DNA from 2 places in the Aquimarina sp. Aq107 genome. Region 1 is predicted to be linked to the other one. Evidence: riboswitches for the same ligand, from Rfam matches in the RefSeq annotation. Region 1 holds a riboswitch; the other holds the start of a gene.
The links. Region 1 has a riboswitch for cobalamin ahead of NMK29_RS00285 (ferredoxin). Riboswitches for the same ligand answer to the same signal wherever they lie in the genome.
Positions count from the first base shown of each region.

Region 2: it holds a riboswitch for cobalamin, as region 1 does, so the genes downstream of both, NMK29_RS05280 (TonB-dependent siderophore receptor) here and NMK29_RS00285 (ferredoxin) in region 1, are expected to answer to the same signal.

Region 1 covers NZ_OX030782.1:59,080-76,169, reverse strand. The annotation lists gene NMK29_RS00325 (precorrin-6A/cobalt-precorrin-6A reductase) at 1-487, opposite strand, end outside; gene cobM (precorrin-4 C(11)-methyltransferase) at 503-2,344, opposite strand; gene cbiE (precorrin-6y C5,15-methyltransferase (decarboxylating) subunit CbiE) at 2,348-3,544, opposite strand; gene bluB (5,6-dimethylbenzimidazole synthase) at 3,548-4,186, opposite strand; gene cobJ (precorrin-3B C(17)-methyltransferase) at 4,188-5,564, opposite strand; gene cobI (precorrin-2 C(20)-methyltransferase) at 5,561-6,265, opposite strand; gene NMK29_RS00295 (sirohydrochlorin chelatase) at 6,268-7,206, opposite strand; gene cobA (uroporphyrinogen-III C-methyltransferase) at 7,317-8,858, opposite strand; gene NMK29_RS00285 (ferredoxin) at 8,861-9,661, opposite strand; cobalamin riboswitch at 9,744-9,948, opposite strand; gene NMK29_RS00280 (AAA family ATPase) at 9,964-10,494, opposite strand; gene cbiB (adenosylcobinamide-phosphate synthase CbiB) at 10,487-11,428, opposite strand; gene NMK29_RS00270 (histidinol-phosphate transaminase) at 11,419-12,426, opposite strand; gene NMK29_RS00265 (cobyric acid synthase) at 12,426-13,883, opposite strand; gene NMK29_RS00260 (hypothetical protein) at 14,055-14,759, opposite strand; gene NMK29_RS00255 (hypothetical protein) at 15,035-17,090, opposite strand, start outside.
Region 2 covers NZ_OX030782.1:1,294,110-1,311,199, forward strand. The annotation lists gene NMK29_RS05230 (DUF5063 domain-containing protein) at 20-484, opposite strand; gene NMK29_RS05235 (ABC transporter ATP-binding protein) at 497-1,306, opposite strand; gene NMK29_RS05240 (iron ABC transporter permease) at 1,375-2,406, opposite strand; gene NMK29_RS05245 (ABC transporter substrate-binding protein) at 2,407-3,546, opposite strand; gene NMK29_RS05250 (diphthine--ammonia ligase) at 3,634-4,281, shown strand; gene cobC (alpha-ribazole phosphatase) at 4,278-4,796, opposite strand; gene NMK29_RS05260 (adenosylcobinamide-GDP ribazoletransferase) at 4,778-5,542, opposite strand; gene NMK29_RS05265 (hypothetical protein) at 5,592-5,900, opposite strand; gene cobT (nicotinate-nucleotide--dimethylbenzimidazole phosphoribosyltransferase) at 5,914-6,948, opposite strand; gene NMK29_RS05275 (bifunctional adenosylcobinamide kinase/adenosylcobinamide-phosphate guanylyltransferase) at 6,949-7,452, opposite strand; cobalamin riboswitch at 7,532-7,798, shown strand; gene NMK29_RS05280 (TonB-dependent siderophore receptor) at 7,875-9,827, shown strand; gene NMK29_RS05285 (S41 family peptidase) at 9,906-11,312, opposite strand; gene NMK29_RS05290 (RNA polymerase sigma factor) at 11,451-11,960, shown strand; gene NMK29_RS05295 (hypothetical protein) at 11,947-12,435, shown strand; gene NMK29_RS05300 (DUF4252 domain-containing protein) at 12,485-13,018, shown strand; gene NMK29_RS05305 (DUF4252 domain-containing protein) at 13,131-13,679, shown strand; gene NMK29_RS05310 (hypothetical protein) at 13,745-13,897, opposite strand; gene purB (adenylosuccinate lyase) at 13,990-15,333, opposite strand; gene NMK29_RS05320 (adenylosuccinate lyase) at 15,493-16,044, opposite strand; gene NMK29_RS05325 (NAD-dependent deacylase) at 16,070-16,747, opposite strand.

The DNA of each region.
Region 1 (17,090 bases):
CTTCCGCAATTGCTAGTGATTCAGGTCTGTTTAATATTCTAAAATATGTAGTGTTTTTTTGCCACCAAGGTGTTAATCTTTTAATCGATTGCACTCCAGTTAGCACCAGTACTCTTTGATCTTCTTTTAATAATTCTAAAGCCTCATCATACGTATTGACATAAGACACTAACAAATGTGCTGTTTTAGGAAGTAATTGTCGTCCAAATCGTATAACAGGAATTTGTAAAAATTCTGCCACTTTAGCTATAGTATCGTGCAATAGTTCTGCAAATGGATGAGAAGCATTTACAATCATTTCTATATCATTCTTAATGATGTATTTTTCTAATTGTTGCTCATCTAACACACCGTGTCTGTAACTAGCAATCTTAGTTGTTTTAAAAGAGATATTTGTTTTTGTAGAATACACGAAAGGCAAGGCCATACTTTCTAATAAAGTGGCTGTTTTTTTACCTTCTGTTGTTCCTCCAAAAACTAATATCATTATGCTTCTTATATATTATTCTGTAACTACAAATTTCTTATTGGTTCTAAAAATATGTTTCCATTCCGGACTGTATAATTGTGACCTGTTCTTACGTGCGCCAATAGCATGACCTACGACAATTAATACGGTTCTCGTTTTCTTGCTTTTCTTCACAATTTCTGCCAGATCCTCTAATTTTCCCTGAAAAATTTCTTCATCCTTCCATGATATTCTATACATTACAGCTACTGGAGTATCTGCATTAAAATGTTCTAATAATTGCGCTTCTACTTTTTTAGCAATTCCAGCACTTAAAAAGATACACATAGTAGCATTCGTTGCTGCAAATGCCGAAATACTTTCTTTAGAAGGCATTGGTGTTTTGCCTTCACCACGCGTTAATACAATAGATTGTACGACTTCAGGAATCGTAAATTCTGATTTTAAAACTGCTGCTGCTGCGCTAAATGCAGAAATTCCTGGTACAATAAAATAATCCATCCCCAACTCGTCAAAAATGGTCATCTGTTCTTGGATAGCGCCATATAAAGAAGGGTCACCAGATTGTAAACGTACAATTGAATTTCCTTTTTTATAATGTTCTTGCATGATAGACACTTGCTCTTCTAAGGTCATCATTGCAGAATTTCTAACTACAGCACCTGATTTACACCAACTGGTCATTTCTTCGGGCACTAAACTACCTGCATATAATACACAATCGGCTTCTTCTAAATATTGTTTTCCTTTTACCGTTATTAATTCCTCATCTCCAGGTCCAGCACCAATAATAGCAATAGCAGTACTACGTTCGACTTTAGTATCTAATGCTACAGAAAATGTAAACTTCTCACCGTTATCTAAATGGATTTTCTGCTTTTCAATTACTACATTTTTATTTCCAGAAAGTAACATTGCTGTAGATTCTGAAACACCCTGTACACCAATTTTAGATCGCACTACTTCACTTGGATTAGGTACTGTAATCGTATTTATTTCATCTGCCGTAAATGTGCTAAAAGGAATCTTGTTATTGTTACTGAAGTCCAAATACGCTTGTTGTCCTGCTTTGATATCAATGGAACCAAAGTTTTTAATGGCCGAAAAGTGAATATTTCTACGTCGTAATTCTTCTTTTAAAGTGGTTTCAAACAGCACTGAATCTAACTGTTTAGAACACCCTGAACCTATCGAAAGTACTTTTGGAATAAAAAACAAACTTGGAATACTAACTTCATACATCTTATAACTTATAGCGATACATAATTCAAACTGTGCGTAATCAATATCTGCTTCCCTATAAAAAACAGTGACAAAATTGGGCAGTGTTTTTTCTAAATGCTGAGTACCTTTATCTTTAATATCTAACAATAAAGCCGTGGGCTTATTATTTACAAAAAGCGCCATCGTTTTGTTCATAGACAATGAACTTTTCACTTGCCAATCAAATTGAGTACCTAGCGTATCTAATGCCCAAATGTTTTGTACATCACTCGAAGTAGATATAATAGGTTTTGCTCCTAAAACTGCTGCAATTTTCGAAGTAAAATCATTTGCACCACCTTTATGACCACTCAATACTGATTGTACATTTAATCCTAAATCATCTACCGAGACCACAGCTGGATCACTATTTTTATCTTGAATATATGGTGCAATTAGTCGTACACAAATACCTAATGCAGTAACAAAACAAATACCATCTAATTTTGTAAAATTTTCATTTAAATAGTTCGAAATAGAGTTAATAGTAGACACGTTTCCATTAGTTGATGATAACGTAGTTATGACCACCGATTTTGGAAATTCTTTCTGAATAACAAGGGCTTTTTCAAGGCCTTTTTCAGTTACTGCTATGATGGCTATTTTTTTCATGTATTATTTTTCTGCTGTGTGAATGCTAATTGTATTGTGTTCGTTTAACTGTATGGTATTCGTGCTAATCGTATATTTTAACTTCGTAAGTACTGAAATGAATACGATGCTACTACTTTCTCTTACCGCATTAGTTACAAATCGAACTCCCGGATTTAATTGATAAACTGTTTGGATTAATTCTTTTAAACGACCTCCGTGTCCACCAATAAAAACAACATCAGGCGTAGGATAGTTTTTTAAATTAATATTAAAGAAATCATCAATTACAATTTCAATACCTGGCGTTCCTAAACGTTCGGTGTTCTGTTGGATAATAGTCCTGCATTCAGTTCGTTTTTCGAAAGCTATTACATTTATATGCGGAAAATGTTGCTTTGCTTCAATAGCTACAGAGCCTGTGCAAGAACCTATATCCCAAAAAACACGTTGATCTTGTAATGCTAATGCATTAATGGTACTTAAACGGATGGGCATTTTGGTAATCATATTCGCTCGATTCTCTAAAGGAATAAAAGCAGCATCAGGAATACCAAACAGTTTTTCCTTAGATCTTATCCGTTTTAATAACACACAATTTAATCTATGATGTGTTTTGATTGAACAAGTGGATATATCAAGTTGTTCAATACGTTCATCATCACCATCTAAAGATTCACCAATAGTAATTGAATAATTGTCAAAACCATATTGTAACATACGTTTCGCTATTACTGCTGGTGTTTTTTTGTCATCTGTTAAAACACCAATCAATTCATTTCTATTGATTAATGCTTCATCTAAAGCTGACCAGTCTCTACCGTGAACCGATATTGATTTTAATACATTGTAATTTGTTTGCGTTTTATGACAGAGTAACTGAATACTATTGAAATAGGGAAAAGCTTTGAGCTGTCCGTTAGGTAATAAACGTTGTAATGTATTTCCGAAACCATAGAAAAAAGGATCTCCCGAAGCAAAAACAACAATAGAAACGTCAACCGTTTTGTATTGTTCTATTAAAGCATCCATTTTTCCCGAAATCTCAATCCACCTATGATTTTTAGGTAAATATGATTGTACCAATTCATAATGACGTTTTCCACCAGAAAAAACAGACGATTCTTTAATTAATTGTAGCACTTCGCTATTCCAAACAGGAGTAGGATGATTACTAATACCAATCAAATAATAATCAATATGTTTTGCGGTTTTTATCATTTATTAATAAGATTCTTTAATTACAACATCGCTTATGTTCTTGCGTTTTTCCCATTGTAAACGTTCCAATTCTGGACTCTCATAGAACTTATCTACGTGTCCTAAACATAAATAACCTATTAACTGTCTATCTTCAGGAGCGTTTAAAATGGCTTTAATTTTATTTGGGTCCAAAATACTTACCCAACCTAAACCAATGTCTAAAGCTCTAGCCATTAACCACATATTTTGAATGGCACAAACCACAGAATACACTCCTGCTTCCTTCATAGTCGTTTGTCCTAAAGTAGGATCAGTGCTTGGTTTATAGAAAACAGCAATATTCAAATCCGATTCTATAATACCTTCCAACTTTAATTGAGTATAGGCCTCCGCTTTTTTTTCTTTAAACAATACTTTTGCCTTTTCATTTTCTTCAAAAAAACTTTCTTTTATTTTAGTTCTAGTGACTACATCTTTAATAATAACAAACTCCCAAGGTTGCGAAAACCCAACCGAAGGTGCATTTACTCCTGCAAATAAAATCTTATCTAAATCTTTTTGAGAAACAGGCGTATCTATAAAACGGTTTCCTCTCACATCTCTACGTGCAAGAATTATCTTTTCTAGAGTCTCTATATGTTCTGAAGTAAATTTGCTCATCTTACGGTTTAAAATAGTTTGAAGCTTCGGGTAGTGTAAAAGCGGCATTTACAATAGCAGCCGCAACATTGCTACCACCTCTGTTTCCTTTTACAATTACCCAATCAGTAGTTGTAATTTGAGATAACTGTTCTTTTGCTTCTAACACATTTACAAAACCAACAGGTACACCAATAACTCCTACAGGTTTAAAAGTTGTGTTTTCTCTTAGTTGTTCTACAATTTCGAATAATGCGGTAGGTGCATTTCCAACAACATATAAAGCAGTTGGGTGCTTTTCAATAGCTTTTCTAATTCCCGCTTGGGAACGTGTAATATTTGCTGAATTTGCTAATAACTGCGAATCCTCATCATTTAACAAACAATGTATTTGATTCCCGTATGCCGCAGTAAAAGCTTTCGTGATTCCAGCTTTTACCATGGTAACATCGGTAACAATCTCTCCTCCGCTCTTAAGATGGTTGTGCCAATTTTCAATAGCTTCTGATGTTGCCGAATATTGATTAAAATCTTCCAAAATTCCTGTGGTATGAATCACTCTGGTTATTGCCCATTTATCCGAAATAGAAAAGGGTAAATTGGTAATATACTCCGTAACAATTCTAAAACTCTCTTGTTGGATTTCTTTCCCAGTATGCGGTTTTCTGTTGAGATATCCTCGCGGTGTAATCAAATAGTCTTTAAAACGATACGTTTGCGAGTTTCCAATCATTACCAGGCAAAACATATCTACATCTTCTGGATTAAACGCTCCTAAAGTGGTAATTTTAAGTTCTTCTTCTGGTCGTGTAACATGTCTTATAATCGCAACAGGTGTATTAGGAGAGCGCTCTTCTAAAAATATTTTTTGTAATCTACCTAGTTGCCAATGTCTTTTTTTACTCCTTGGATTATATAAACTTGTCACAAAATCCCCAGTAGCCGCAGCTTTAATTCTTTGCTCTATTTTGTTCCAAGGCGTCATTAAATCTGATAAAGAAATACAACAAAAATCATGACCCAAAGGTGCGCCTAATTTACTCCCTGCAGCTAAGAAAGCAGAAACGCCCGGTAAGGTTTCTAGTTCAATATCCGTATGCTTTTCTTTTGACACCACTTCATAAACAATGGCAGCCATTGCATAAATACTAGCATCACCAGAACCAATAACGACTACATATTTGTCTTCATTCGCTTTTTCAATGGCTTTATGCGCTCTTGCTTCTTCCTTACCCAATGGCATTGAAATGAGTTCTGCATCTTCTCTAAAAAGAGATGCTCCAAACTGAAAATAATAATCGTAACCAATAACTACATCTGCTTTTTGCAAAGCATTTTTAACTACGGGTAGCATATAATTAATATCTCCAGGTCCTAAGCCTGCAACTGTTATTTTCATAAGGCTTGTTTTTTAATAATGAGCAGAGAAAAATAAGGGATCTCTCTTTTATTTGCTATTGCCCAATTATTGGTAATAAACTGTTTGTCGGTTCCTAGGCGTTCGGCATAGATAATGCTATGTTTTTTGGTATCAATAACAGAAGTAATACTCTCCATAACAGATTTTATTTTCATTAGTACTACCGTGTCAAAATGATGAATTACTTCTTTTAATTGATCTTTACTCTGTATACGAGGTATAATCGTTACTTTTTCATTCTGTAAGCATAAAGGTATTTTGCTTTCTGAAGCTAAATGTAAATAGGAGGTAATACCAGGAATTAAATCTATAGGTAATTTACGCGATTTTATTTTTTCTAATACATAAGAAAAAGAGCTAAATGTGCTAATATCTCCTTCGCTAACAATAGCAATAGATAAGCCTTTATTATAATCCTTTACTATTTGTTGAAATGTAGTCTCATAAATTGTTTTTGCCTGGGTTCTTTCTAAATCCATTTTTAGATAGAAACCTTGTAGTTTCTCTACATCTAAATCATATTGATTTAAAATAGATAACGAATAACTCGATTTTCTACCATCTTTAAATAAGGATCCTGGATAATAGATTTTATCAGCTTGTTGTAATGCTTTTAAACCTTTTAGGGTAATTAAATCGGCATCACCAGGTCCTAAAGACACTCCGTATATTCGACCCATCGTCATATACCTAACATCTTTTTAACCTTATTCCCCAAACTGTTTTGTTTTTCATTAGGTTTTTCATCTTCTTCAAATAAAATTCCTTTCACATTTAAGTGGTGTCCCATTTGTTCTTTCCCTTGAAATTCTTCAAAACCAATCACTTGTTTTCTGTACTTACACAGTTGACAATTCATATTGGCAATTCCATTTTTAGCTTCATGTAAACGCTCATCAAAGGCTTGTAAAATCAATTCATCCGTACCAAATGGATCTGTATACACATATTCTAAATCAGAATTAGCATTCATTTCAGAAACACTTTTATAAATTCGTTCTAATAAAACACCTGTAAAAAAGAAGAAAGGAATGACGATGGTACGTTTAAAACCTAACCTCTCCACTAACTGCAAACCTTCATCAATCTTAGGATAGGCTGTTCCGCTATACGCTGTGGTAGCAAAACCAAATCCCATTCCGTCCCAAAGCATACTAGTTAATTTAGCAACATCGCTATTGGCATCAGGGTCTGTAGTTCCTCTACCAACTACTACCAAACAGGTATCTTTTCTATCTACTTTAGGTAAGTTGTTTTCTGTTTCTTCAATACGTTTTAATGACAAATCCAGTAAAAAAGAACTTACTCCAATATGTTTCCCCATAGAAATGGTTAAATCATCGTGATACGTCTGTAGTGTATTTAATTCATAAGGAATGTCATTTTTGGCGTGAGAACCTGCAAATAAAATAACAGGTAAAGCATAAATTTTACGGATACCATTTGCATACATACGCTCCACAGCTGCTTCATAAGTGGGGTGATTAAATTCTAAAAAACCATAATCTACTTCATAAGCATCTTGATAACGTTCTTTTAAGATACCCACCAATCGTTTGAATGATTTTACACCAGCTTCTCTTCGTGTACCATGTCCACACAATAAAATTCCTTCTTTCATCTATTCGTTTTTATTATTTTTTTATCTGTCATATGTAACATCCAACAACACGTGCTGCTATGTGTTTTAGAAATTAAACTTGGATGTTTCATTTACTATTAGTTTTTAGATTAAATTGGTGTTGCGCCAATAATAAAAACTACCGGCATTTGTATCGTAGCATTCATTATTTTTTCTTCTATATTTCCTAAGTTTCCAGTAACGATGGCTTGCTGTTTTCTCGAAACACTTGAAATAGCGTTTACAGGAATCCTATCATCTTTACATACTTCTAATAATTTAGGAACAATTCTATGCAAGTTTTTTAATCCCATGTAAATAGAAATCGTATTCCCTGCTTTTAGCATATGTGCAATTCCATTTAATTGCTCAAACGAATAATCAGCTGTATGCGCAGTACATATTAACATGGAATTAGATTGATTGCGCTCTGTTATTGGTATATTACAAATATTAGCCGCTGCTAAGGCTGCAGAAATTCCCGGTACAACTGTAAAAGGTAGTTTGTGTTTTTTCAAAAAACGAGCTTCTTCTGCTGCTCTACCATAAACATATGGGTCTCCTGATTTCAACCTAACCACTTTATCTCCCAGTTCGCAATGATTTTTCATCAACGTATTGATCTTGTTTTGTCGGGTTTCTTGGTTTTCCGAATCACCAAATTTTCGACCAACATACATATGTTTAGCCAGTGTATTGATATCTAATATCTCATCAGAAATTAAATTATCATGTAAAATAACATCAGCTTTTTCAATAGCTTCTAAAGCTTTTAACGTTAATAAATTTTTATTCCCTGGCCCTGCACCAATAATATTAATTTCTGGTAAGTGTTTTTTTGTAAAAATCCATTCTGGGTTTGAAAATTGATACTTAAAATTAAGCAGTGCCTTTGATTTTGAATTATCGACTATTTTAAAGTTTTCTTTTGTTATTGTATGAAAAACCGGTGTTGGCAGGCTTAACTGGATAGCTGCATTTTCATAAAATTCTTTCCGTTTTGGGTGCATATCCGAACAACCATTAATAATTTCGCCAAAACAATTTTGTTCTAAAATTGCTTCAATTAGATCTATAGCATCTTTTTGATGAATAAGATTTACAGGTACATTAGGGTTTTTTAATTGTTTCTTATCTGCTAGCAATCTTCCTGGATTACGTTGTGGTCCAATTAGTCCTGCTAATCTTACTATAGTTATGTTAGCACGAAAATATTGTTGCAATAATTGTTCTGCCTTGAGTAAGGCTCTCCCAGATGCTTTTTCTGGCGCACAATCTTCTGTTTCATTTATCAGGTTATTACTATTTTGATATACTGAAGTAGAGCTTACAAAAATAACCTTAGTTGATCTAGGTGTATGTTTTATAATCTGTTCGATCTGAAGCGGATGAACGACTTCTATGTTATCAATACGTTTTGGAGGAAAATTGATAATAAGCGTCGATGTTTCATTTATAAAAGATTCCCAATCTCCTATAATCGTATCAGATTCAATTTTTATTCTGCTTGTGGGGAACGAATACTTACATAGTGATTTTAACGCATCCAGTTCAGCGGTGCTTCCATTAACTGAATACCCTCTTTTTTGAAGTTGCAACGCAAGCGGCAACCCCAACCAACCTAAGCCTAGTATAGAGATATGAGTACTCATAACTACCCTAAAACTAAGCTTGTATTCTGTAATTGAATTTTTTTACAATACTCCCAAGCTTTGCTCTCGACAGAATCAAATTCAATTTTCCCTAAAACTTCTCCAAATTTATTTTTGAAACGAATACCTGTTTGTTGTGTTCCTTTCTGATGAAAATATTCTGTACTAGAAATTTTTGATTTTTGCAATTCCATATTTTCTTTAGGAACAGCTGCAATCGTTAATCCAATACTTTCGGTTTTGGTATGTAATTCTAGCGTGTACGCTTTTGTATATGCTATCGTATCTATTTCTTCAAACGAAATGGGACTTCTATCAGCCACATAAAGCATCGCTCCTTTTGGGTTTTCTAACAGATATAAAAATAACGGGTATAAATATTGGTCAGAACTAAATCCTTTGGTGATATAACATTCTCCTAACTCTATGTCATCTTTTAATTCAAAAGGTTTTGGTTTTACAGGAGTTCTTTCATTATTAGAAAATTGTTGTTCCCATCCTTTTTGGTACAATAACTCTTCTTTGATAGGGTTTTCGTTATTGAGATGTCTTCTTACAATTGGAATTATTTTTTCTACTGTTAATTCTTTATACCAAAATTCTCCAGGATGTACAATACAAGTGGGTGCATCTTCACATCTTCCATTACACCTTGTTTTAATAGTATGGGTAGTATCCCAAACTTCATTATTACGTAAATAAGCTCTTGCTGCTCTTACAACTTGCTCAGATCCTGCTTTTTGACAAGAACCTCCATCACAAAAGAAAAAAGTATCTTTTGTATTTGCTATATTTTTACCCATTTTTTTTATTATGGGGGAAAGTAGGGTAAGAAGCCAAAAAAGACTGGCTACCTAACACTTAAACTTTTATTCCCGAAAGTTAATATTATGTTTTGCTTTAGGCAGGTATTCTGACTCACTCTACTTTTAACGCCTTCCCATTTTTAAAAAAACAGTGGCCAATATGTTAAAAGCTTTTTGCAGAGTTTACAGCTGCGGGAACAGTTTTGGATTCTCACCAAATTCCCTTTTAATTCTATATTCTTTTTAAAGTACAAGAATAAGAAACCAAAAGCCTCACAAATGTATCGTTAATTTTTGATTTATATGCAAATAGTTTCTAAAATCAATTTTGTTCTTTCCAGAGGGGAATATTTAGGCAATGTTATAATTTCGAATCCTTTGTTTTTATACTGTTCTAAAAGGGATTTTTCTAATCTCAAACAATATTCAAATTCCTGTAATCGTTGTCCATCTTTGCAATAGATCTCAAACCAGGTTGGTGTAAAAAAAACAATTTTATGATATGTTTCTTTATAAGGAAAGTCGCTTAAGTACTTTGGGATAGCTTTGTTTTCTAACATTAAATAAGCTTCTAAATCTAACAAAGATCTATCGCAAATTAGCGTATCAGTATTCAATAGTTCTTGATTTGTATGTTTAAATACAAGATCCGTAAATCGATCAATATCTCCCCAAGGCATACCATTGTTATTGTTTTTTTGCTCATCAATAATTACTTTTCTAGCGACCTCATCCATACAAGGTATGGTTTTCTTTAGAATATTTATCAATGTCGTTTTCCCAGTACCTGGAGCCCCAGTAACGATGTATTTTTTTTGTAGTTTACACATATTGAACTAATAATAAGACTCCAATAACTAAAAGACAAAAAACAATACTTACCTTATAATTAATTTGGCTTACTGTTTTAATTTCTTCGTTCTTAATTTCACGACTATTAGTGCCTATAAAAGGTTTCTTAACCAATTTTCCGTGATAATAATTTGGCCCTCCGAATTGACAGTTTAATACATATGCTAGAGCAGCTTCTGGATAGCCAGCATTAGGACTACTATGCTTTTTTCCTTCTCTAAACAGGAAAGAAAATCCGCTTAACTTAAATCTCACAACCAATATTAGTAGTGCAGTAATTCGAGCAGGAATATAATTAGCAACATCATCTAATTTTGCGGCAAATTTACCAAACTGTATATAACGATCGCTTTTATATCCAATCATAGAATCTAAAGTGTTGATCATCTTATATCCCATTGCTCCTGGAACTCCTAAAATCAAAAAATAGAATAAAGGCGCAATAACACCATCACTTAAATTTTCTGACATGGTTTCGAAAGTAGCAACTCTAATTTGCTGTTCATTTAAATTATTAGTTTCTCGTCCTACAATCCAAGACAGACGTTTACGACCTGCTTCTAATCCTTCATTTTTCAAGGTATTAAATACCGCATACCCTTCTTTTATCAATGTTTTATTCGCCAAACAATAAAACAACATCAATATTGAAAATACAAGTGCTGAAATTTCAAAATCATAGACATTTAATGATCTAATAATTAGAAAAGGAATAGTAAAAGAAATCCCGACTAATACACTTGTTAACAATACACCTTTTACGAATTTACACGAACCTCTATTCAACCAATTTTCACCAAAAGCAATACTCTTTCCATAACCAACAATAAGATGTGGTAATTTTCTAGGATCTCCCAGAAGCAAGTCCAAACCAAAAGCAAAAACAACTATATAAATTTGGTTCACATCCATTCCTTTATAGCTTGAATTAATGCATTATTAGCTTCTTTACTTTGAGTAGAAAGTCTAATATACTCTCCTTTTAATCCATTAAAGTTTGTTGCATCTCTAATAAGGATTTGATGTTTTACAATTAAGTACTCTTTTAACTCTTTAGCAGATTTCTGTAATAATTCAACTAAGAAGTAAGAAGTATTACTTTTATAGACTTTTACACCTTTCAATTGCTCAAGTTGTTCTTTAAAAATAGCTGTTTCTTCTATTAATTCAGCCACGTCAAATTGAAATACTTCATAATTTTTGAAAATATATTCACCTGCTTTTATCGCTAATGAATTGACGCTCCAAGGCATTTTTAAAGTTAAGAGTTCTTTAATGATTAAGTTGTTTGAAACGATATATCCCAAACGCAATCCCGGAATTGTAAATGTTTTGGTTAATGAACGAACCACTATTAAGTTATCGTATTTTTTTGTCAATGAAATGATAGATTCAATACTATTAGTAAACTCGATATACGCTTCATCAATGACAAAGGTAGTTGCTGGCTTTTCTTGAAAAATAAGTTCTAAATCATTTTTAGAAAAAATAGCTCCATTTGGATTATTTGGATTACAAATAAACACTAAATCGGCATTAGTATCTTTTATTTCAGTAATAGAAATCAACAAGTAATCTAACTGAAAAATTTTACAAGCATCTTCATATTCTGAAAAAGTGGGAGCTACTATAGCCGCTTTTTTAGTAGCAAATAATTGGACAATAAGATAAAAAGCTTCCGTCGCACCATTAGTAAATAAGAACTGTTCTCTATCGAGTTGAAATTTATGCGCTGCCAATTCATTTAACTCACTTGCAGTAGGTGAAGGATAATTTTGAATTAGAGAGACATTCTTTGAAATATGAGTAAGTAATGTTTTAGGACATCCTTTATAATACACATTTGAACTAAAATTATACCTGATTTTTTCTTCAATTAAATGAAGGTCATCCCCATGTCCGTCTAACATTATTGCATGCTATTTTTTAAGATGGTTGACATTTCCAAATTTTCATCTATCCAATCAGCCAATTTATCAAATTGTACTGCTTTAAATGCTTTATAGTCTTTTGCAGTGGCATCCGGATACTTTAAACGTAATAATTCTGTAACTACTTCTTGATTATCAAATATTCCATGAAAATACGTCCCCCAGCTTTTATTCCCATCGAAATAACCTTCTTCAGTACCATCAACAAGATTTAAACCTCTCGTTTTAGGCACTATAGTTTCTCCCATATGAATTTCATACCCTACACAAGGTGTAGACAAATCTTTAAACCAAAAGTTACGTTGTACTGTTTGTTTCGTTTTCGAAAGTGTTGTTTCAATATCAAATAACCCTAAACCTTCTTCTGAATTAATCATGCTCTCTACTGAAAAAGGATCTTTGACCACCTTGCCTAGCATTTGGTAACCACCACAAATCCCTAAAATTGGAATGCGTTTGTATTGCTTTTTAATAACCATATCTAAACCGTCCTTTTTTAAGGCAATTAAATCTTCAATAGTATTTTTAGTACCTGGAATAATAATTACTGCTGCTTTATTTAGTTCTTCTATGTCTCTTGTAAAATATAGATTGATTAATGGTTCTTGCTCTAACACCTGAAAATCTGTATAATTAGACATATAATGAAGTTTGACAACAGCAATATTTAGTCTGTCGTCGGAGGCAGTTGTATTTCTGCGATTCAATGCTACAGAGTCTTCTTCTTCAATAATAATATCTTTGGCATAAGGTAAAATACCTAAAACTGGAATACCCGTAAGTTCTTCTAATTTCTTTTTCCCATCAATGAATAAAGTTGGATCTCCTCTAAACTTATTAATGATGATTCCCTTCACCAATTTACGCTCCCAATCCTCTAGTAATTCAATAGTTCCATATATACTTCCAAATACCCCACCTTTATCAATATCTGCTACTAAATAAACACACGCATTTGCAGCAGCTGCCATTCGCATGTTTACAATATCTCTATGTTTTAAATTAAGTTCGCTAATACTTCCAGCACCTTCCATTACGATAGGATTGTGTTTTGAAGCCAATTGTCTAAATGATTTTTTAGCTTCTTCAAACAACTGTTTTTTATTATCTCCTAAAAAATATTCTTTAGCTGTTTGATCACCAATTGGTTTTCCGTGTAAAACAATTTGTGATTTATTTACAGATGAAGGTTTTAACAAAACGGGGTTCATTTCTACCGTTGGCGGAATACCACAAGCCTCTGCTTGTACCGCCTGTGCCCTTCCAATCTCTAGATTATTAGGTGTAGAAAAACTATTTAATGACATGTTTTGAGCTTTAAAAGGAGCAGGATTGTACCCTTTCTGCTTCAGCCATCTGCAAATACCTGTTGTTATCCAGCTTTTACCGACATCAGAGCCAGTACCAACTAACATTATAGGCTGTAATTTTTGCATATTCAATATTTTTCTCAGCACAAAAATATTGAATTAAATAGAGTTTATATAGGGTTAATGATAAAGTTATTAGAACTACATTTTGATACATTTTATTACTCTCTTCGACGGGAGAGTAATAAACACTTGATGTCATGAAAACTCATATTTCTGAAAAGCTCTTACAAAATCTTAATGTTTCTCCAAACTTTTTTCTTGACTAAAAGTCTTCATTATTTTTTCGACATCCAGATGGATTTTTCCTTTTACCAACCAAGCGACTGCAAATGCATAAACCGCTACCCACTCTAACCAAAAGGTATAGGCAGGAAATACTTCATCCATATTTATATTTAGTAGTTTCTCTATCGCAAAAATGATAATAAGTGTCCCTACGGCAGCCCAAACGATGATACCACTCCTCTTAAACAATCTATTCCTAGAGGCTGATGCATCGTGATTTAATACAAATTTGTAAAAACTCATATATCCCAACAAAAAGAAGAAGAAAGCTGCACTGAGCAAATGAATTGTACCTAGTAAACTGTTAGATTGATGACCAAACAAATAGGGAGTATCCGTGAAAAATAAAGTACCTAAAGGATTTTCGGATTTGGTAGGAACCAGTACTGTAATCAAAATACATATTCCTGCTACTGTGGTGATAAAACGATCGCTAAACCGCTCTCCTTCTTGTTTTGGGTATCCACCATAATTGATCAAGATCAAGCCAAAAGCAGATAGAATTAAAATAAAAAACACGCCTCCTGCGGTATAATAATAGTGACTCATACTAGAAAGTAATTGCTGATGTGAAACTAACAATAGTATGGGTAGTGCTAACCCGAGAATTCCTATTGTTTTTCTAAGCGAATACATTGATTTTTTATCTTCCATAATGTACTAATTTTTGTTACTCCAAAAGTAGTATCATAAAACCCTGATAACTATCACAAAAACGGTAAATAAAGGTAATTTTACGACATGGATATATACTGGAAAATTTATATGAATACGGATTTAAGAAATTTCCGTTTTACCAAAGCAACTTTATTAGTTAGTCAGACCTGTCAGGTTTTAATTTATAGTATTGTACATATCCTTTTCTTACACTTTTTACTTACTCAATTCCGAAGTTGCAAACTTCGGAGAGCAGAGTAACCTTTCTATTCTTAAGGCTCTCTACGTGCTTTATCAAATTCTATTTTAAGATGTAATAACTTCTTTTTGATTTCTTCTTTTATTCTATCAACACCTAAATACCATATACTGGTTCCAAAATATTTTTTTAGTGCAGCCCATAATTCCGTATCCTTTTTTAGGTTTGAATCTTCGTAACTTCGTGTAACAAAATTATAATGCTTACCCTGTTTGGCTCCTTCCCAATTACTGGCAGCTCTTCGTTCTTTTTCGGAGAAATATCTTGTATAATTTTTATCTGTAACCAAACAATAATGCTTGAACAAGTTATACGCTCTATGCACATATTTTCCCATTGGTATTAAATCATCCATATTTTCTACAGCATTTAAGCTATGAAATGCAAAACCTATTTGCTCCGTAAATCCATGATAATATTCGGCAGGAGTAAGCTTTAATTTCAAATACTTTGTAGATCTATCATCTTTATACATATTATCAAGCATTTGCTTATTTACCACGACTCCAATCACCGCTCCCTGGGTATAATATGCTTCATTTGCATAAGCTAAGGCTTCTGATTTTGCTTTTTTAAGATTTTTATACGCTCGATCGGTTCTATTTTTTAGGTCTTGATCATTTGGATTGTTCTTAAGCTTCCATTTTACTATTTGATATTCCATTCTAGCTTCAATGACTTTTTTAAGCAAAATCTTCTCATATATTCGATTCTCTGGAGCTATTTTTGCTAAATCCGGGGACAAATTTGTAGGGGCATTACCATTTGCATTCAAAAGCTGGTTTCGCTCTGTATACTTTCTTTCAACTTCCTGTAAAACACGTTGTGATATTAATCGATTGTTTTGGTTAAGTGGATTCAATTGATTTGTATAATCTGTCCAATCAGCTTGATTCATGTTTACCCGCATCATGAGTAAAGAGGCTATTTCTTGTTCTTCTTCATCTTCATTTTTTACTGCTTCATCTTCGATTTGATATGTTCTCCAGTTATCATTCTGATAATATTTTTCGTTACCAGTTTTATCTAGTTCTCCTCTCCCTTTTAATCCAAAAACCTTTTTAGGGACAAAGTCCTGAGCATAAAAATTAATATCATAAACTACGCCTGATTCTCTACCGTTTCCATATTTTTCTTTAAACTCACGATTAAGCCAGTACACAGCAAACTCAGTACCATCACCACTCAGGTTCACATCAATATCTGAGGTAGGATTCATACTTCCAGGCACATTTCCTTTTAAAGGTTTGATAGGCTCATCGACCTCCCATTTTCTATTAAGTCTGTTGTCCTGTCCGTGAATATTATAAAAGTTCTTTTGTCGTTGTCCTTTTTCCCAATCTTTAACTGGTTCTATGGCATCTTGTAACAATTGTTCGGTAATCATTTTTCGATACATCAATAGTACGTTCATCCCATAGTAGTATAAAAATGAATTTCTACTATAGCTTTTTAATCCTTCCGGTGACCCGCTAATTTCATATAATGCGGATCCCTTATAATGTTTTAGGGTTCCGTTCTGAAATTGCTCTAGAACTTTAAACCAATTATTTTCGGCATTTTCATTTACATAAGTATCTGGGTTTTCTGCGGCTTCTTTATTTTTTTCGGTATCATTATTCACCACTCTACGTTGAATAACAAAACTATTTGGTAGTACATTCTTACTATCTTTTCGTTGTATACTAACATTGGTACTGATCATACGGTCTACAGTTTTCTCTCTAGTAGTATCTATCTTATGACCATTTACTATTGTATCTCCCTTTGGCGTACCGTGCAATGTATTATCAATTGCGTGTGCTACTTCGTGTTTCATATTCTCTGTAGTATCCTTTCCTTGAGCAAAATGAATGTTCTTGCCCTGTATAGTTGCCTCAGCATTTAGTGTTCCTGGAAAAGGAGAATTATGAGTAGCTTTTAAAGAGGAAGTATCCACGCCATATTGTCGACCCATTTGCAAAGTTATTTTTTGAAAGCGTGAGGAACCTGTTGGTTTTCGCTGAATAGGTGTTGTTATTTTTTGAGAACTACTTATTACGGATTTTAGTTTGCGTTGTACAGCAATA
Region 2 (17,090 bases), 1.2 Mb from region 1:
GTAAGGGTAAATAATCAAATTATGATTGTTCTTCTAGATCTTTTAATGTTTTTAAAATATTAACGATATGTCTCTCAGAGTGATTACGCATAATAAATTCAAAATACCACAAAGCATCTTTATCACTTGTGTTTTCGAATCTCCATCGAACCTCCATTAGATCTTTGATAATGTCGGATAAATCATCATTAGCATCTCCAAGTCCGTTATCGGGTTTCGTCATTTCAAAAGGATCTAAAATCATTTGATAAAATCCCAATTTTGGAAAATTAGATCTAATAGTATTAGAGATTTTTTCGAAATTAAATTCTGGAGCTTCCGGATATTCTTTTTCGTCTTCTGGAGTGTTTCCTACGATTGCCAGATATTCTTGATATAGAGATATCAAAGTTTGTTTTAAAACAAGTTCTTTATTTTCAATGGTTAGTTTTGGAGTAGTACCCCATTGTACAATAAGTTCTATGATATCTGTTAATCTGTTCATTGTATATTTTGTTTAATGTCTTACTTTGTAGCTTCCGGTTTCTGGATCAAACAAAATAAGGTCTTCTGGAAATAAAGCAGAAAATGCTCTACACTGAATTAACTCTTTAGGACGCCCAAATTCGAAACCTTCTGAATTCATAACTATCATTTTATCACATAACTGGATTGCAAAATCAATCTCATGTGTAGAAAATAAAATCGTCTTTTGGGTTTCAAAGGCTAAACGTTTTAATAGTTTTAATATATATGCTTTATGATAAACGTCTAAATGTGTCGTCGGTTCATCTAACATAATAAAAGGCGTGTCTTGCGCAATCGCCCGAGCAATAAGAACTTTTTGTAGTTGTCCGTCACTTAATTCGAAACATCTTTTGTCTACGAGTTCTTCTATATGAGTAACTTCTATAGCTTTTTTTATTTTCTCGATATCTTCCTCGAGTAGTTTACCTACCCAGTTAGTATAAGGTTGTCTTCCTAATGCAACCAATTCTTTTACAGTTAGGTTTTTTGAGGCAATCTGTTCTGTTAATACGATACTTAACTGTGAAGCTAATTCTGAAGTCTTATATTTTCTAATTTCTTTATCAGATAAAAATATGTCGCCACGTAATGCTGGCTGCACCTTAGATAGTGTTCTGAGTAATGTGGATTTTCCTATTCCATTTGCGCCTACTAATCCAACAAGTTCTCCTTCGTATAATTTAAGATTGATATCTGCCGCTACAACTTCTAGATTGTTTTTCTGACTATAACCAATAGAGAGATCTTCCGTTTTTAGAACGATATTTTGATTTTCGGTATCTAATGACTCTATTTCCATAGTGATGTACTCATCTAATATAGTATCGAATCTTTTTAGGATATCTCTACTATCTTGATTTTCTTAAATTAAAACAACATTTTTCGTTTTCTTACTAATAACCAGATAACCACTGGAGCTCCAATTAATGATGTAATAGCATTTATTGGTAATGTATATTCTGTACCTGGTAATTGTGATATAATATCGCAAACTAACATGATTAAACTACCTATTAGCATCACTGCAGGAATTAATGTTTTATGGTCCGAAGTATGAAATAATTGTCGTGTTAAATGCGGTACAGCTAATCCTATAAATGCTATTGGTCCAGCAAATGCTGTAATACTTCCTGCTAACAATCCAGTAGCTAAAATAATCAAGAAACGACTTTTTTTAATGTTTAGTCCAAGACTACGCGCATAATTTTCTCCTAGTAATAATGTATTTAAAGGTTTTATTGCAAAAACAGCTAACACAATTCCTAATAAAGCAATACAAGAGAAAATTAATACATCAATCCAAGATAAATTTCCTAAACTTCCAAATCCCCAAAAAATGTAACGTTGCAATTGCTCTGCCGGGGCAAAATAAGAAAGTACACTTACGATTGCACCAGTAATGCTACCGAACATTAATCCTATAATTAGAATTGCCATCGTATCTCTAACTCTGATTGATACCAACATTACCATAAATAAAACTAAAATACTACCTAGACTAGCGGCAACTACTAATCCCCAATTAGATACTAAAAATAGCGCTGTTGTTCCACCTATTAATGCGCTTCCTAAAATCAATAATGCTACACCAAGACTAGCTCCAGAACTGATGCCAAGAACAAAAGGTCCAGCTAAGGGATTTCTAAATAATGTTTGCATTAATAGTCCAGATACACCTAATCCACTACCTACAATTACAGCAGTAATAGCTTTAGGCAATCTATAATCAACAATGATATGTCTCCAAGATTCTTTTTCGACGGTAACGCCTACTAAACTTTTTAGAGTGTCAAGCCAAGGAATTAACACAGAGCCAAGGCTTATATTAGTTACAAAACATAGTACGAGTACTATGAGAATGATAATGAAAACACTTTTATATGATTTATTTGGGGTCAACTAGTTCAGTTTTTCGAAAAAATAAGGTTCGTAATCTGTTAATAGTTCGGGATGTGCTATTTGGATTATATCCTTAAGAATTAAATCCGGACGCATAGGTCCTAATTCATAATATATCAATCCACCTTTTGCGCCGGTTTTTAACGTAGAAGAATATACGGTTTTATTTTTAAATGCTTCAAAAAAAGTATAACGATTGTTTTTTTCTTTTAGTTCCAAAAGAGATTTAGAAGATCCTGAACCAATCCAAAGATCAGCATTTTGAGCTTTCTCAAGTACACTTTCAAAATTTAATGCAATGCTTCCTGTTTTTGGTGTTTCCTCCCATAAATATTTTGTATTAGCATCTTTTAAAAACTGTGCAACGTAACTATCTCCTCCAGGGACATACCATACATCTTTAAACATATTTCCGGATAAGATGGTTGGAGATGTTGGAGAATTTTTGGCTAAAGTAGCTGCTTTATTATAATCTTTTTCGATCACCTTAAAAATACTATCTGCTTCTTTTTCTTTGTTGTAAAACGCGGCTACAAACTTTATCCATTCTGCACGACCCAATGGATGTTGTTCCATCCAAGATCCGTTCATAACAACAGGAATTCCTGTTTGTTCTAATAAATCATACGTTTTGGTATCACCGGTAGCAGAGTATCCAATAATAAGTTCCGGTGCTAGCTCTAGCGTAAGTTCGGTGTTTAGATGACCATTGTTACCTAATTCAGTGATAGAACCATTATCAATTAAATTTCTCGTTTTTTCTGAGGAGATATAATCACAATGAGGAAAACCAATTAATTTATTTTCTAATTTCAGATATTCTAACATTGGTATATCTGTGGTAGAAGTAACTACTGTTTTATCTACTGGAATCTGGATGTATGAAACTTTTCCGTTTACTGCTGGTTTTTCAGTTCCTTTAGGATGTAGTATATATGTAAATGAACTTTTGGCATCTGGCCATGGAGAGGTAATCTTTATTTCTTTATAGGTCTCTTTGTTTTGAATAGTAAACCCTATTGCGTACTGGACTTTTTGTTCTACAAGTTTTTGTGTTGCTATTGATACCTTTTCTTTATTTTCCTTTTTACATGATTGAAAAGAAATAAATAATACAAATAGGATATAGAAATTCTTCATGTGATTTAGAATATTTTTCAAACTTCGATATATTTTTTGAAAACGTATAATGATTTACCGTTAATTTGTGTAGATAAATAGTATGATATGTCATTTTTGTGTTCTTGGAGTGGAGGAAAAGATAGCTGTTATGCAATGCATATTGCTGCTAAACAAGGTCATGAGCCTGTAGTTTTGTTAAATGTGCTTAATGAATATGGCGATCGATCTAGATCACATGGAATTCCAAAAGAAATATTAGAAGCGCAGGCAAGTGCTATGAAGTTACCTATCTATTTTTTTGAAAGTACATGGACTGATTATGAACGATTGTATATCGAAAACTTAAAAGTGTTAACCGGTACGTATAATTTGAAATCTGCCGTGTTTGGAGATATTGATATTCAATCTCATAGGGATTGGGAAGAGAAAGTGTCCAATGCTGCAGGTTTAAAAGCGATGTTGCCTATCTGGCAACAATCCAGAAAACAGTTAGTGTTAGATATGATTGATCATGGGATTGAAGCCTTGATTGTTTCTTGTAATAATACGTTAGGGTCAGATTTTTTAGGAAGAAATATAGATCGACAACTTATTAAAGATTTAGAAGTTTTGGGTGTGGATGCTTGTGGAGAAAATGGAGAATATCATACATTAGTAGTAAATGCTCCACTTTTTAGAGAACGACTTGATGTTCGTGTAGTAGGAAAAGAAATTTCTTCTAACTATAATTTTGCTAGACTACGGTTAGGTTAGATTTTAATTACATCTCCATAATTTATTTTTATTTTAAAAGAATCTTTGAGATCTATTTGTCTAATGTGTGCTAGTAAAGCTCTTATCGCTCCTGCATGAGCCACAATTATTATTTTTTTATCAGAAGCATGATCTAGAGATTGATAAAATTGGATCATACGCTGTTGTAACATAATATAAGATTCTCCATTAGGCACCTTAACATTTACAAAATCTTCCATCCAAGGATTTAGTTCATCTTGCGGAATATCATCCCAGTTTTTTAATTCCCAATCACCAAAATTTAATTCCTGCAATCTATTATCAAAAATAGTTTCGATATGGAATGTTTCTGCTAATACTTTACACCGTTTTAGTGGGCTGCTATAAATCTTAGATATTTCTTTACTAGGTATTTGCTTATGAATTTTAATGACCTCAGATTTAAAAGTATCTGTGATGTCTAGATCACTTTGTCCATAACATATTCCCTTTTGAATATCAGGAGTTGTATGTCTTACCAGATATATTTCCATAAAGCTAATATACTAAGGTAAAATACTACTTCACTAAGTTGCTGAACTGCACCAGCACAATCACCGGTTTGGCCACCTATCCATTTTTTAAATTTAGCGGCTAGAAACATTTTGGAAAGATACATTGGGATCAACGTAAGAAGGATCAAAGGGTTTAGAAAAAATACTAACGGAACAATTCCAAAAAAAGCACTGATCATAAGCATGGAAACACTCATACTCTTTGCTGCGGGTTTAGCTTTGCTATCTTCAGTATCACGGACATATGGATGTGTAAAAATAAGTGTGGTTGCTATAAACCTACTAAGGCTATGACCAGAGATTATAACTAGTGGAATATATATAGGAGCTATTTCTCTTAAAGCAGAAAATTTAATTGCTAGTAACAATAAAATCCCAATAGTTCCATAGGTTCCTAATCGAGAATCTTTCATGATCAAAAGAATTTTTTCTTTAGTCCAACCACCACCAAAACCATCACAAACATCTGCAAACCCATCTTCATGAAATGCTCCTGTTGCATAAATAGTACTGAACATAGACAGTAGTAAGGAGATTTCTAGTGAGAACAAGAAAGAGAACCCATAGAATATTGAAGCTCCAATTCCTCCAATTAAAATACCCACTAAAGGAAAGTACTTAGAACTCTTACGTAAATACCCTGGATCGTGATTGACCCATTTGGGACAAGGGATTCTTGTGAAAAACATAAGAGCAGTAAAGAATATATGGATCTCTTTTTTCATAAATGTAAACTCTTAGATTTTGATGAATATTGATGTTTGTAAAATAGTTTTAAATAAAATATTTCCAGAAGGATATAAAGACTGATATAAATAATATACTAGCTAATATTATCCCTACCATCCCAATTCTATTTTTTTTTAAAACAGTCATAATTCCTAGATAAAAACTTAATAAAGAAATGCTGATAATTACTATTTTAAATAACCTTCTAAATGAAACTAAATCATTAATAAAAAGGAAATTTACTTCCTTTCCAGTTATACGACTATTTTGTATTTCATACATTAACGTATGATATTTATATGTAAAGAAAAAACCAACAATAGTTATTATTATGGATAAAACTCCCTTTTTCATTTAGAAGTAGGTTTTATTCGTTTGTAGTAACTTCAGCTTCTTCAAAACTAGCCATATTATTTAGGAATGATACCGCAGATTCTAAAATAGGGTATGCAACCGCAGCACCAGTACCTTCTCCTAATCGCATTCCTAGGTTCAATAAAGGTGTTTTTTCTAGAAAGTTTAATATTTTTTGATGCCCTTGTTCCTCGGATGAATGTGCAAAAATACAATAATCCAATACGTTTTTATTAATTGCATTAGCGGCCAATAGGGCAGCAGTTACGATAAAACCATCTATAAGAATGGTCATTTTCAATTCTGCAGCTTTAAGTATTGCTCCAGTAATCATGGCAATTTCGAAACCTCCAAAAGTAGTGAGTGCTTCTATAGGAGAATTGGGATTGTGCTTTTCAAAAACAGTTTTTAAAATCCTTTTTTTTGTTTTAATAGCGTCTCCTTGAACTCCAGTTCCTGCACCGACACACTCCATAATTGGAATCTTTGTAAAATGAGACATCAATAATGCAGCTGCAGAAGAATTACCAATTCCCATCTCACCAAAACCTATTACATTACACCCGTTTTGAAATGTGTCCAAAACGATACGAGACGCTTTAGCAATAGCATTATTACATTGATTTATTGTCATTGCTGGTTCTATTTCATAGTTTTTAGTTCCATACGCTATTTTGGCATCAATTAGCCCCGGAACATTATCAAAATTGTGATTTACTCCAGCATCAATAATTTCTAGATGTATCTTATTTTGGATGCAAAATGAATTGATCGCCGCACCACCATTAAGAAAATTATACACCATTTGCTTCGTAACTATTTGCGGGTAAGGATTTACCTCACCTTTTTCTGCGATTCCGTGATCTCCAACAAAAACAAGAATTGTTGGATGTTTTAATTGTGGATTTGTTTTATGCTGTATTAATCCAATTTGCAATGCTATTTTTTCAAGCTTGCCTAAGGACCCAACAGGTTTAGTTTTGAGATTGATTTTATGTTGTATCGTATTTTCTAAAGATCTATCTAATGAAGAAATAGTAAAATCCATTTATTTTATTTTTACTGGTATTCCGGATACCATTAATACTGCGTGATCTGCATGTTTGGCAATATGCTGATTCATCCAACCTTGTAACTCTGTGAATTTCCTGCCAATTTCTGTCGAGGCGTGGACTCCCATTCCAATTTCATTGGATATTATGATAAAAGTAGCGTTAATTTTTAAGAGTTTATCAAACTCTGCTTTTGCTTGTAATAAAGAAAGTTCAATGTCATTTTTAGTATCAACAAAGAAATTAGTAAGCCATAGAGTTACGCAATCAATAACCACTGTTGTATCATCATCGACAACTTTAGATAGTTCTTTTTCTTCCTCAATGGAGACCCATCTATTGTCTCGATCAGCAATATGTCTATCAATTCGTGCTCTATGGTTTCCATCCCATATCCTAGAAGTCGCTAAATATTTGGGATTATCCGAGAGTTCTAATGCGAGATTTTGGGCATAACTACTTTTGCCTGAGCGTTCTCCTCCTGTTACGTAATACAACATTTGTGGTTTTTAAGAGTGTAAATATACTAGTATTACTAATTTATTTATTAAAGAGAACACATTTTCGAAGAAATATGATACATTCGCGCAGAATTTTGGTTTTAAGACACTTTCAAGTGTTAAGAATTAAAAGGGAATCAGGTGAATAAATTATAAATCTATAATGAATGAATCCTGAGCTGTTCCCGCAACTGTAAACTTTGCCAAATCGAGACTGATTGTTATTTCAGTAACGTAGTAGGCGCTTATTGTTATTTCTTTATAACCACTGTTTCGACATTTTCGGAATGGGAAGGTAAACAATAAGACGTAAGCCAGGAGACCTGCCTAAATTCGATATGTCAAACTTTCGGGATAGAAGTTTAGGTATGGGTAAACTGCATACTTTTTTCCGGTAATTGTAAAATTAAGTCATTTAGGAAATGAACAAAAAAGTGTTTTTTGGGGCTACGCTAATTATGTTAGGAGCTCAGATTATTTCAGCGCAAGAAGTAAACCAAGAAGAAAAGGTAAACGAATTAGATGAAGTGGTAATTTCTGATTCGAAATTTAAATTAAAGAGAGAGCAAAGTGGTAAGGTAATTACTAAGATTAGCTCAGAAGAACTTGAACGTAGTCAAGGTCAATCAGTTGCTACGGTATTAAATAGAGTAGCAGGAGTTTTTGTTAATGGAAGTAATAATGCGGCAGGAGAACCATTAGGAGTGTATGTTCGTGGTGGAAGAAATCGTCAAGTTGTTATTAGAATTGATGGTGTTACAGTAAGTGATCCTACTTCATCTGCAGGAGATTTTGATTTAAGATTATTATCAACTAGTCAAATAGAATCTATAGAGATTTTAAAAGGAGCTTCTAGTACATTGTATGGATCTGGAGCAGCAGCAGCAGTAATTAATATTACTACAAAATCAGAAAGTAAAGATGCTATCGCAGCGCAATTTTCTTCTAGTATTGGTACAAACCAATCACAAGATGATCAAGATTATGATATAAATGAATTCGTAAACTTTGCATCTATTAATGGTACAATTGGTAAAGTAAGTTATTTAGGTAGTCTTTCTCATCAATCTACTGATGGTTTATCGGCTGCAGAGGATCCTCTCGAATCTACTAGCGGAAATACTTTTGATAGCGATGCTTATAACAAATTTAATGTATATGCAAAAGTTGGATATCAATGGAGTAAGAATTTTAAGTTTCACTTTTTTGGGAACTTAGATCAGTATAAAACAGATTTTGATGGTGGAGCAGGATTCGATGCTAATAATCAGTTTAATAGTAGGCAATTAAGAGGTGGGAGCTTTTGGGAAGCTAAATATCCAAATGGAAGTTTCACTTTTGTAGATAGTTATGCATTAGTAGAAAGAGAGTTTAATTCTAGTTTTCCTTCTAAATATGAAGGTAAGATCTATACTTTTGATGCTTACAATAAGTATAACTTTAATAATACATTTTATACTGTAATAGGTGCCAATGGTTCCTATAGTGATTTTAATCTATTTAGTATTCCATTTGGAAGTGATGATTTTGAGCAGACAATTAATGATAATGAAGCTGATTTTGATATCATTGATCCATATGTAAATTTGGTGTATGCCTCTAAATTTGGTCTTAATATTAATGCTGGAGCACGTTTAAATATTCATAGTGCATATGGCAATCATATGGTGTATAGCATTAATCCTTCTTATACATATACTTTTGGAGGAAATTATATAAAAGGACTGGCATCTTATAGTACGGCTTATATTACTCCATCGTTATTTCAGTTGTATGATACGGCATTTTTTAGCGGGAATCCTGATTTAGAACCAGAGGAAAGTACTACTATTGAGGCTGGAATTGAATTTTCTCATCAGAAAAAGGCAACGATAAGTGTTGTGTATTTTGATAGAACATCTGAAAATTTTATCACTTTTGATCCTACCACTTTTGTAAATTTGAATTCTACAGAAGATATTGAAGTAAATGGAGTAGAGGTTGAGGCAAATGCACAATTCTTAGAAGATAAATTATCTATTAATGCTAATTTTACATATACTAATATTGATAAATTAGAGAATAATATTAGAATTCCAGAAAATAGTATACAGGCTTCTATAGGTTACCAGTTAGATTCTAAAACTTTCACATCTGTAAGTTATCAAATGAATAGTAAAAGGAATGATACCTTTTTTAATCCTGTCACTTTTGCTTCAGATCCTGTGGAGTTAGATAGTTATGGAATATTAGATTTTTATATTAGTCATCAATTGATGGACAACTTAAGTATTTATGCAGCTATGAATAACGTTACTAATGAAGAGTATCAAGAGATATTTGGTTTTAGTACGAGAGGTAGAAATGCTCGCATTGGATTTAATTTGAAATTTTAAGCCTAATAGATAAATAAAAAAAAGTTCCCAGATACTTATATCTGGGAACTTTTTTTAGTATTAGTTTTGTTTGATTTTTTATTTGTCAAACGTTTTATACATTCTTTCGTAGTCGAGTTGATGCATATTACTGCCTCCTAATTCGTTAAACTCAATGTTTTTGTTTTGTATGCTACTTCGATTTCCTAAGATGTCATTGATAGCAGCATTAAGAAGTGGTTCGTCAGGATCTCCAAGTACTCCCAGATTACTATAATCTTCTGGATTACTTATTTCAGGAGTAAATCCATTAAAATAATCCGTAAAGCCCACTGAGTTAATAGTTTTTAAAATCAACGGTTGCATCGCATAAGTATGACCAAGATTTAAGTTTGTTCCGGATCTAAAATAATTATCAGAATCATAAATGGTTGTGGATGCCTGGAACTTACCTCTAGTTACATCTCCTATTTGAATTACTGTAATATACGGGTCTAACCCGTTTATTATTAATTCACTGGCAGAAGCAGATCTATTTGTGGTTAGGATGTATACTCTACTAAGGTTAAGACTATTGATTCCATCTCCATTTCTTATCTGATTGTCAAAACGATTAGTGTCCCCAAACTGCGGTTGTCTGTCAGAATTCCACTCTTCTGTAGTAAAAACTTCGCCATTAAATTGTCCTGTAATCATACTAGCTAAATCCTTAGTGGTTTCTGTATCACCTCCACCATTATATCTCAGGTCTAATATAAAATCGGTAACTCCATCAGATTTAAATTGACCAAAAGCATTATTTAATTCTACTTCAAAATTAGATCTAAATCCATTATACATTAGATATCCAACTGGGTTTCCTCCCACATTTAATGTTTTAGATAAAAAAACTGGGTTTTCTGTATATTGTGTTTTTGTTAGAGAAACAGATTCTCCTGTTGGTGTAATGTTAGTTCCATCAAAAGTTGCTAAACCAATAGTGTATGACTCAGGCGATAGTAAGGTGGTCGTGTTTGAATCTGTTATTTGAGTTCCATCGATAGTATTAAAGATGTCTCCTCTTTTTATTCCTTTAGCTTCAGCATCTGTTCCTGGTAATACATAACGAACATACCCAAAAACTTGGGTAGGCTCATTTGGATATCGAACTAATCCGAATTCCATTCCATTGTTTAATGTAATGCCATCTAACAATTGTTCTAATGCAATATAATCACTAACAATCCAACTAAATTCATCTTGATCTGCAACTAAGTGATCAAAAAATGATTCTGGAGAATTAAAAGAGTTTAAGAAATCGGTGTATTCTCCATTAGAAGAAAAGCGATCATCTGCTAAATCTGGGACATCTTCCTTATATAGATACCATACATTCATTCCTCTTCTTATAAAATCTTTAATGTCGAGATCAGAAGAAGGTTGTATTACATCATCATTATCATCAAAACAACCGGTAACTATACTTCCTAAGAAAAGAAGCGCAGTAAAATATTTTAGCAATTTCATAAACTTTTTTTGTTTTATATAACCCTAAAAATAGGGACTTTATTATAATTTTAAAAAAATGTGTAACAAATTATATGTATAGTCGTCTCCCTTATATAAAGCTAACAAGTTAGTTTTGTAACAACCAACCAACACAATATGAAGGAAAGAGCATTTATAACGCTTACCAATGGTTTTAAAGACAAGCTGTACAGGTTGGCTAAAAGATTGTTGGTAAGTAATGAAGAAGCAGAGGATGCTACGCAAGAAATACTACTAAAGCTATGGAGGAATAAAACAAAAATGGCTGAGTATAAAAATGTAGAAGCATTTGCGATGACAATGACTAAGAACTATTGCTATGATAAGTTGAAAGCAAAAGAAAGTGGGAACTTAAAAATTGTACATAGTAATTATAAAGATGAACGTCCCTCATTACAACGACAAGTAGAGGCTAAGGATAGTCTAGAGTGGGTAGGTAAAATTATGGATGGATTACCAGAACAACAACGTATGATAATCCAGCTAAGGGATATAGAACAATACAATAATGCAGAAATTGCCGAAATGTTAGAGATGAATGAAACAGCGGTTAGAGTAGCATTATCAAGAGGAAGAAAAACAATAAGAGAAGAATTATTAAAAAAACACAATTATGGAGTTGGCTAAACTAGAAAAACTACTGGATAAGTATTTTGAAGGAGAAACGACACTTTCTGAAGAAAAAGAATTAAAGGTTTATTTTACCGGAGAAAGCGTGCCGTCACATTTGGAAAAATATAAAGATTTGTTTCAGTTTTTTTCTGAAGAAAGTCAAGTAACTGCTAGTTCTGAAATTAGTTTAAATACTAATACAAGTAGAGTGCCCTGGTATACCTGGATAGGTGTAGCTGCATCAATAGCCTTGATTGTGGGGCTGTTTATAAAAGATATTCCTGCAGGAGTTGATCCAGAAGGTGTATATGGTACCTATGATGATCCTGAATTAGCATTACAGAAAACCAAAGAAGCCCTTGATTTGGTAGCTAGTTTAATGAATGAGGGCAAAAAGGATTTGGTCTACCTGAACGAGTTTGATACGGCTAAAAAAGAATTAGTGTATTTAAACGAGTTCGAAACAGCCAAAAATAAATTAATAAAATAAATACGAATATTATTCCTAGAACAAGGGGATATCTTAAAATGAATCAATTATGAAAAAGTTTGTAATCATACTATTAGTAGCATTTGTACCATATATTTCTATTGCACAAAGCAATTTTGATAAATACGAAGACATGAACGATGTGTCATCTATTGTGGTAACTAGTAAAATGTTTAAATTATTAAGCAAGATGGATCTAGAAAGTAATGATCCTGAAATTAAGGATTATGTGAATCTAGTAGAAAATATTGAAAACATTAAAATCTTTGTTACCGAAAAAAATGAAATAGGTCAGAAGATGAAAGCAGATGTGCAAAAGTATCTTAAGAGTACTTCATTAGATGAACTAATGCGTTTTAAAAGCGATGGAAAAAACGTAAAGTTTTACTCTAAGCCTGGTAAAAATGATAATTACGTTACTGAATTATTTATGTTTTTAGAAGGAATGGAAAATGATGGAGGTCCTAATACAGTAGTAATGACTATTACTGGAGATATTGATCTAAGACAAGTTTCTAAAATTGCAGATCACTTAAATGTTCCTGGAGGAGAGGAACTTAAGAAAGTGAATAAGAGAAATTAAGCTTATATTTTAGTTTAAGTTACACCCAAGCTTCTTTAGGTAGAAATACCTAAGGAAGCTTATCATCAATCAAATCAACCTGTTCGGCTTGTACGAATAAAAACCAATTAAAATGAAAAATATAATAAAACTAACGTTAGTAGTCTTCGGGATGCTATTAATAAGTTGTAATAGTGAAACATCACTCCAAAGGTATTTTGTGGATCATCAAGGTGATGCAGATTTTGTTGCAGTAGACCTAGCAACAAGTCTACTAGATGCTAGAACTAAAAAAGTAAATCTTTCTGATGACGAGAGAGAAGCGCTAGAAAGTATCAAAAAAGTTAATTTCTTAGCATTACCTCTTAAAGAAGGAACAGAAACAAGGTACGAAGAAGAAAAAGCAAAGATTAATACAATACTAGATGCTAATAAGTACGAAACCTTAATGAGGTTTGGTTCTAATGGAACCAAAGCAGTGTTAAAGTATCAAGGAGAGGAAGATAATATTGATGAAATGATTGTATTTGCTTCTAATGGAGATCGAGGTTTAGCTTTAGTGAGAGTGTTAGGTGATGATATGAAACCAGGAAACGTTGCGAAACTGATGAATGCAATTGATAAAGGAGATGTAGATATTGGAGCTATAAAAGATATTTTAGGAGATGTAAAAATCGACTAATAACTACTATCAATGATCAAACAAAAAAAGCTTCGACTTATATGGTCGAAGCTTTTTTTGTTCTTTTAAATTGGAATGATTATCCACCACCACCATGAAGAACCTCCACCATTTTCTCCACCTTCATCATGATCTATTTCCTCATCTTCTTGACTACCACCACCTTTGATTGTTATCAAATTTTTAATTTCGTGTTTTTTAAACTTTTCCAACTTCATACTTTTTAAATTTTAATTTAATATTCCGTTTCTAAAATAGGAAAAATAATTTAAGGGAATTTATGTGAAAGTCAAAAAATAATTCTAATCAACTATATTCCTGTATAATTAGATGGAGTGATGGCTTTTAGTTCTGTTTTAATCGTATCAGAAACCTCAAGCGTCTCTATAAATTCTGAAATAGAATTTTGATTTATTGCAGCATTCGTTCTTGTAAGTCCTTTTAATGCTTCGTATGGATTAGGGTATCCTTCTCTTCTTAAAATGGTTTGGATAGCCTCTGCAACTACGGCCCAGTTATTTTCGAGGTCCTGAGCAAACTTTTCTTCGTTAAGTAATAACTTGTTTAACCCTTTTAGAGTAGCCTGAAAAGCAATTAATGTATGTCCAAAAGGAACACCTACATTTCTTAGTACAGTACTGTCTGTTAGATCTCGCTGTAATCTACTCACAGGTAGTTTAGCAGATAAATGCTCGAATAAAGCATTAGCAATACCAATGTTTCCTTCGCTATTTTCAAAATCAATCGGGTTTACTTTATGCGGCATAGCAGAAGATCCAACTTCGCCTTTTTTGATTTTTTGTTTGAAATAATCCATAGACACGTACGTCCATACATCACGATCCAAATCTAATATAATGGTATTAATACGTTTTAATCCATCAAACAAAGCTGCCATATGATCATAATGCTCAATCTGAGTTGTTGGGAAAGAGTGATGTAATCCTAGTTTTTCTTGTACAAAACGAGTTCCAAAATCTTTCCAATCAATTGAAGGATATGCAACTTTGTGAGCATTATAGTTACCTGTAGCTCCGCCAAATTTAGCAGCACTTGGGATATCATTTAATAAATCAAATTGAGCTTCTAATCTAGTTACGTATACCTGAAACTCTTTTCCTAATCGAGTAGGAGATGCAGGTTGCCCATGTGTACGAGCTAACATAGAGACATCAGACCATTCTTCTATTAATGATTTTAGTTTAGCTAATAATTCTAAATATTGTGGAATATAGACATCACCAATAGATTCTTTAATACTTAAAGGAATCGCCGTGTTATTAATATCCTGAGAGGTTAAACCAAAATGTATAAACTCTTTATATTCCTGTAAACCTAGATTATCAAATTTTTCTTTTATAAAATATTCAACCGCTTTTACATCGTGGTTGGTAACTTTTTCTATGTCCTTTATGGCTTGCGCGTCTTCTGTAGAAAATTCTGTGTAGATTTCTCTTAATTTTCCAAAAATCGCTGTGTCAATATCTTTTAATTGTGGTAATGGAATCTCGCATAAAGCAATAAAGTATTCTATTTCTACCAATACACGATACTTTATTAAGGCTTCTTCGCTAAAATATGTGCTTAATGATTGTGTTTTAGAAGCATAACGACCATCAATTGGCGAAATAGCTTGCAGAGGAGATAATGACATAACGTTGATTTTTTGAAAGGTGCAAAGATAATTTATTTAATAAGGAATAACGAAGTACAAAGAACGATTTTTTGATTGTCTACATATCAAAGATTAAAATTGAAGATTTATATGAATTTCATAATTATATAGATAGAAATTATGATTTATATTAATTCTCTATATCTTTTTTAAAACCATTCTTGACCGAGCTTTATATGCAGCACTTCCACTATGGTAGTTGTTTTCTAATACAATTTTTAGTTCTGGATGTATCCAATCAAATTCAGTTCCAAGAAGATATAAACTAGTCATGGAATAAGCCTTAGGGGCTACTTTCTGATCAGAAATGAGCCAATCAAAACAAGTTTCTGTTATTTTTTCTAAATGTAATGTTGAGAGCATTTCCCGAACTATAGGTAGTTTCTCTTTATAATAGGCGAGTATTAGGTATTCACATATTTTTGCCATGGGTCGTACTGCAGGATCTTGATGAACTTTAGGTATGAGTTCTACAAAGGCATCTATATAAGGTAAAATAGCTTCTAACTTTTTTTTACATAAAAATTCTAACCCCCACGATGCTCTACATGAGATCTCATCATCCACTTGATTGCAGATTTCGATAAGTTGAGGTAATAACTCAGGATTTTGCAAGATTAAGTTTGCAAAATGGCTTCGTTTTTCTCTAGAGTGGTTGGTGTTTTTAATTTCCTCTTCTAGATTAATCATGAATTCTAAATTATATGGCGATACACTATCCAGCTAATTCTTGTACCACTTTTGGGACACCAATTGTAGCTTTATCTGCTAATATGGTTAGATTTTTTTTTGGAGAAATAGCAGGTTTAGGGTCTATAAAATATATCGGTGTATCCGTAGGAGCAAATTGTACCAAACTAGCGGCCGGGTATACTTGCATAGAAGTTCCTATAATAATAAGAATATCTGCTTGTTCTGTGATTTTTATAGCTTTATCCAGCATAGGTACCTCTTCTCCGAACCAAACAATGTGTGGTCGTAACTGAGAATTATGCTCACATAAGTCACCAAGATTAAGATCTGTTTTCCAATCTAAAACTAAATTCTCATCAAATTGACTTCGGACTTTTAAGAGTTCTCCGTGTAAGTGCACTACATTGCTGCTTCCAGCACGTTCGTGTAAGTCATCTACATTTTGTGTTACAATGGTAACTTTATGTGTTTTCTCCAGTTCTACTAGTGCTAGATGCCCTTGGTTAGGACTTACGGTTGGTAACTGACTTCGTCTTTTGTTATAGAAATCTAATACTAATTTGGGGTTGTTATTCCATCCGATTGGGGAGGCGACTTCCATAATATCATGACCTTCCCATAATCCATTAGCATCTCTAAAGGTATTAATACCACTTTCTGCACTAATTCCTGCGCCCGTGAGCACAACTACGTTTTTCATTAGAATTTGTTTTTCTAAAACTATTTAAAATATTTTAATTGTAGATCTGTTTCTAAATAAAATAATGGAATTCATGGATAGAATGATTTATGAAAATTAGATGTAAACTGTAAATATTTGATTATTAGTAGTTGTATGAAACTTCGGATTATCCTGTGTTTTCTGGGTTAATTTCGCTTTTTTCTGGTCATATATACTAATTTCTTTCTTTTTTCGTTTAGAGAATCTAAACCCCATAAACCGATAACATGCAATATATTTCGATCAAAGAAATCTCCTTAAACCCCGTAAATAGTACGACTCCGTATTAATATTGTGGTTTTACCGTAACCTAAATATTATT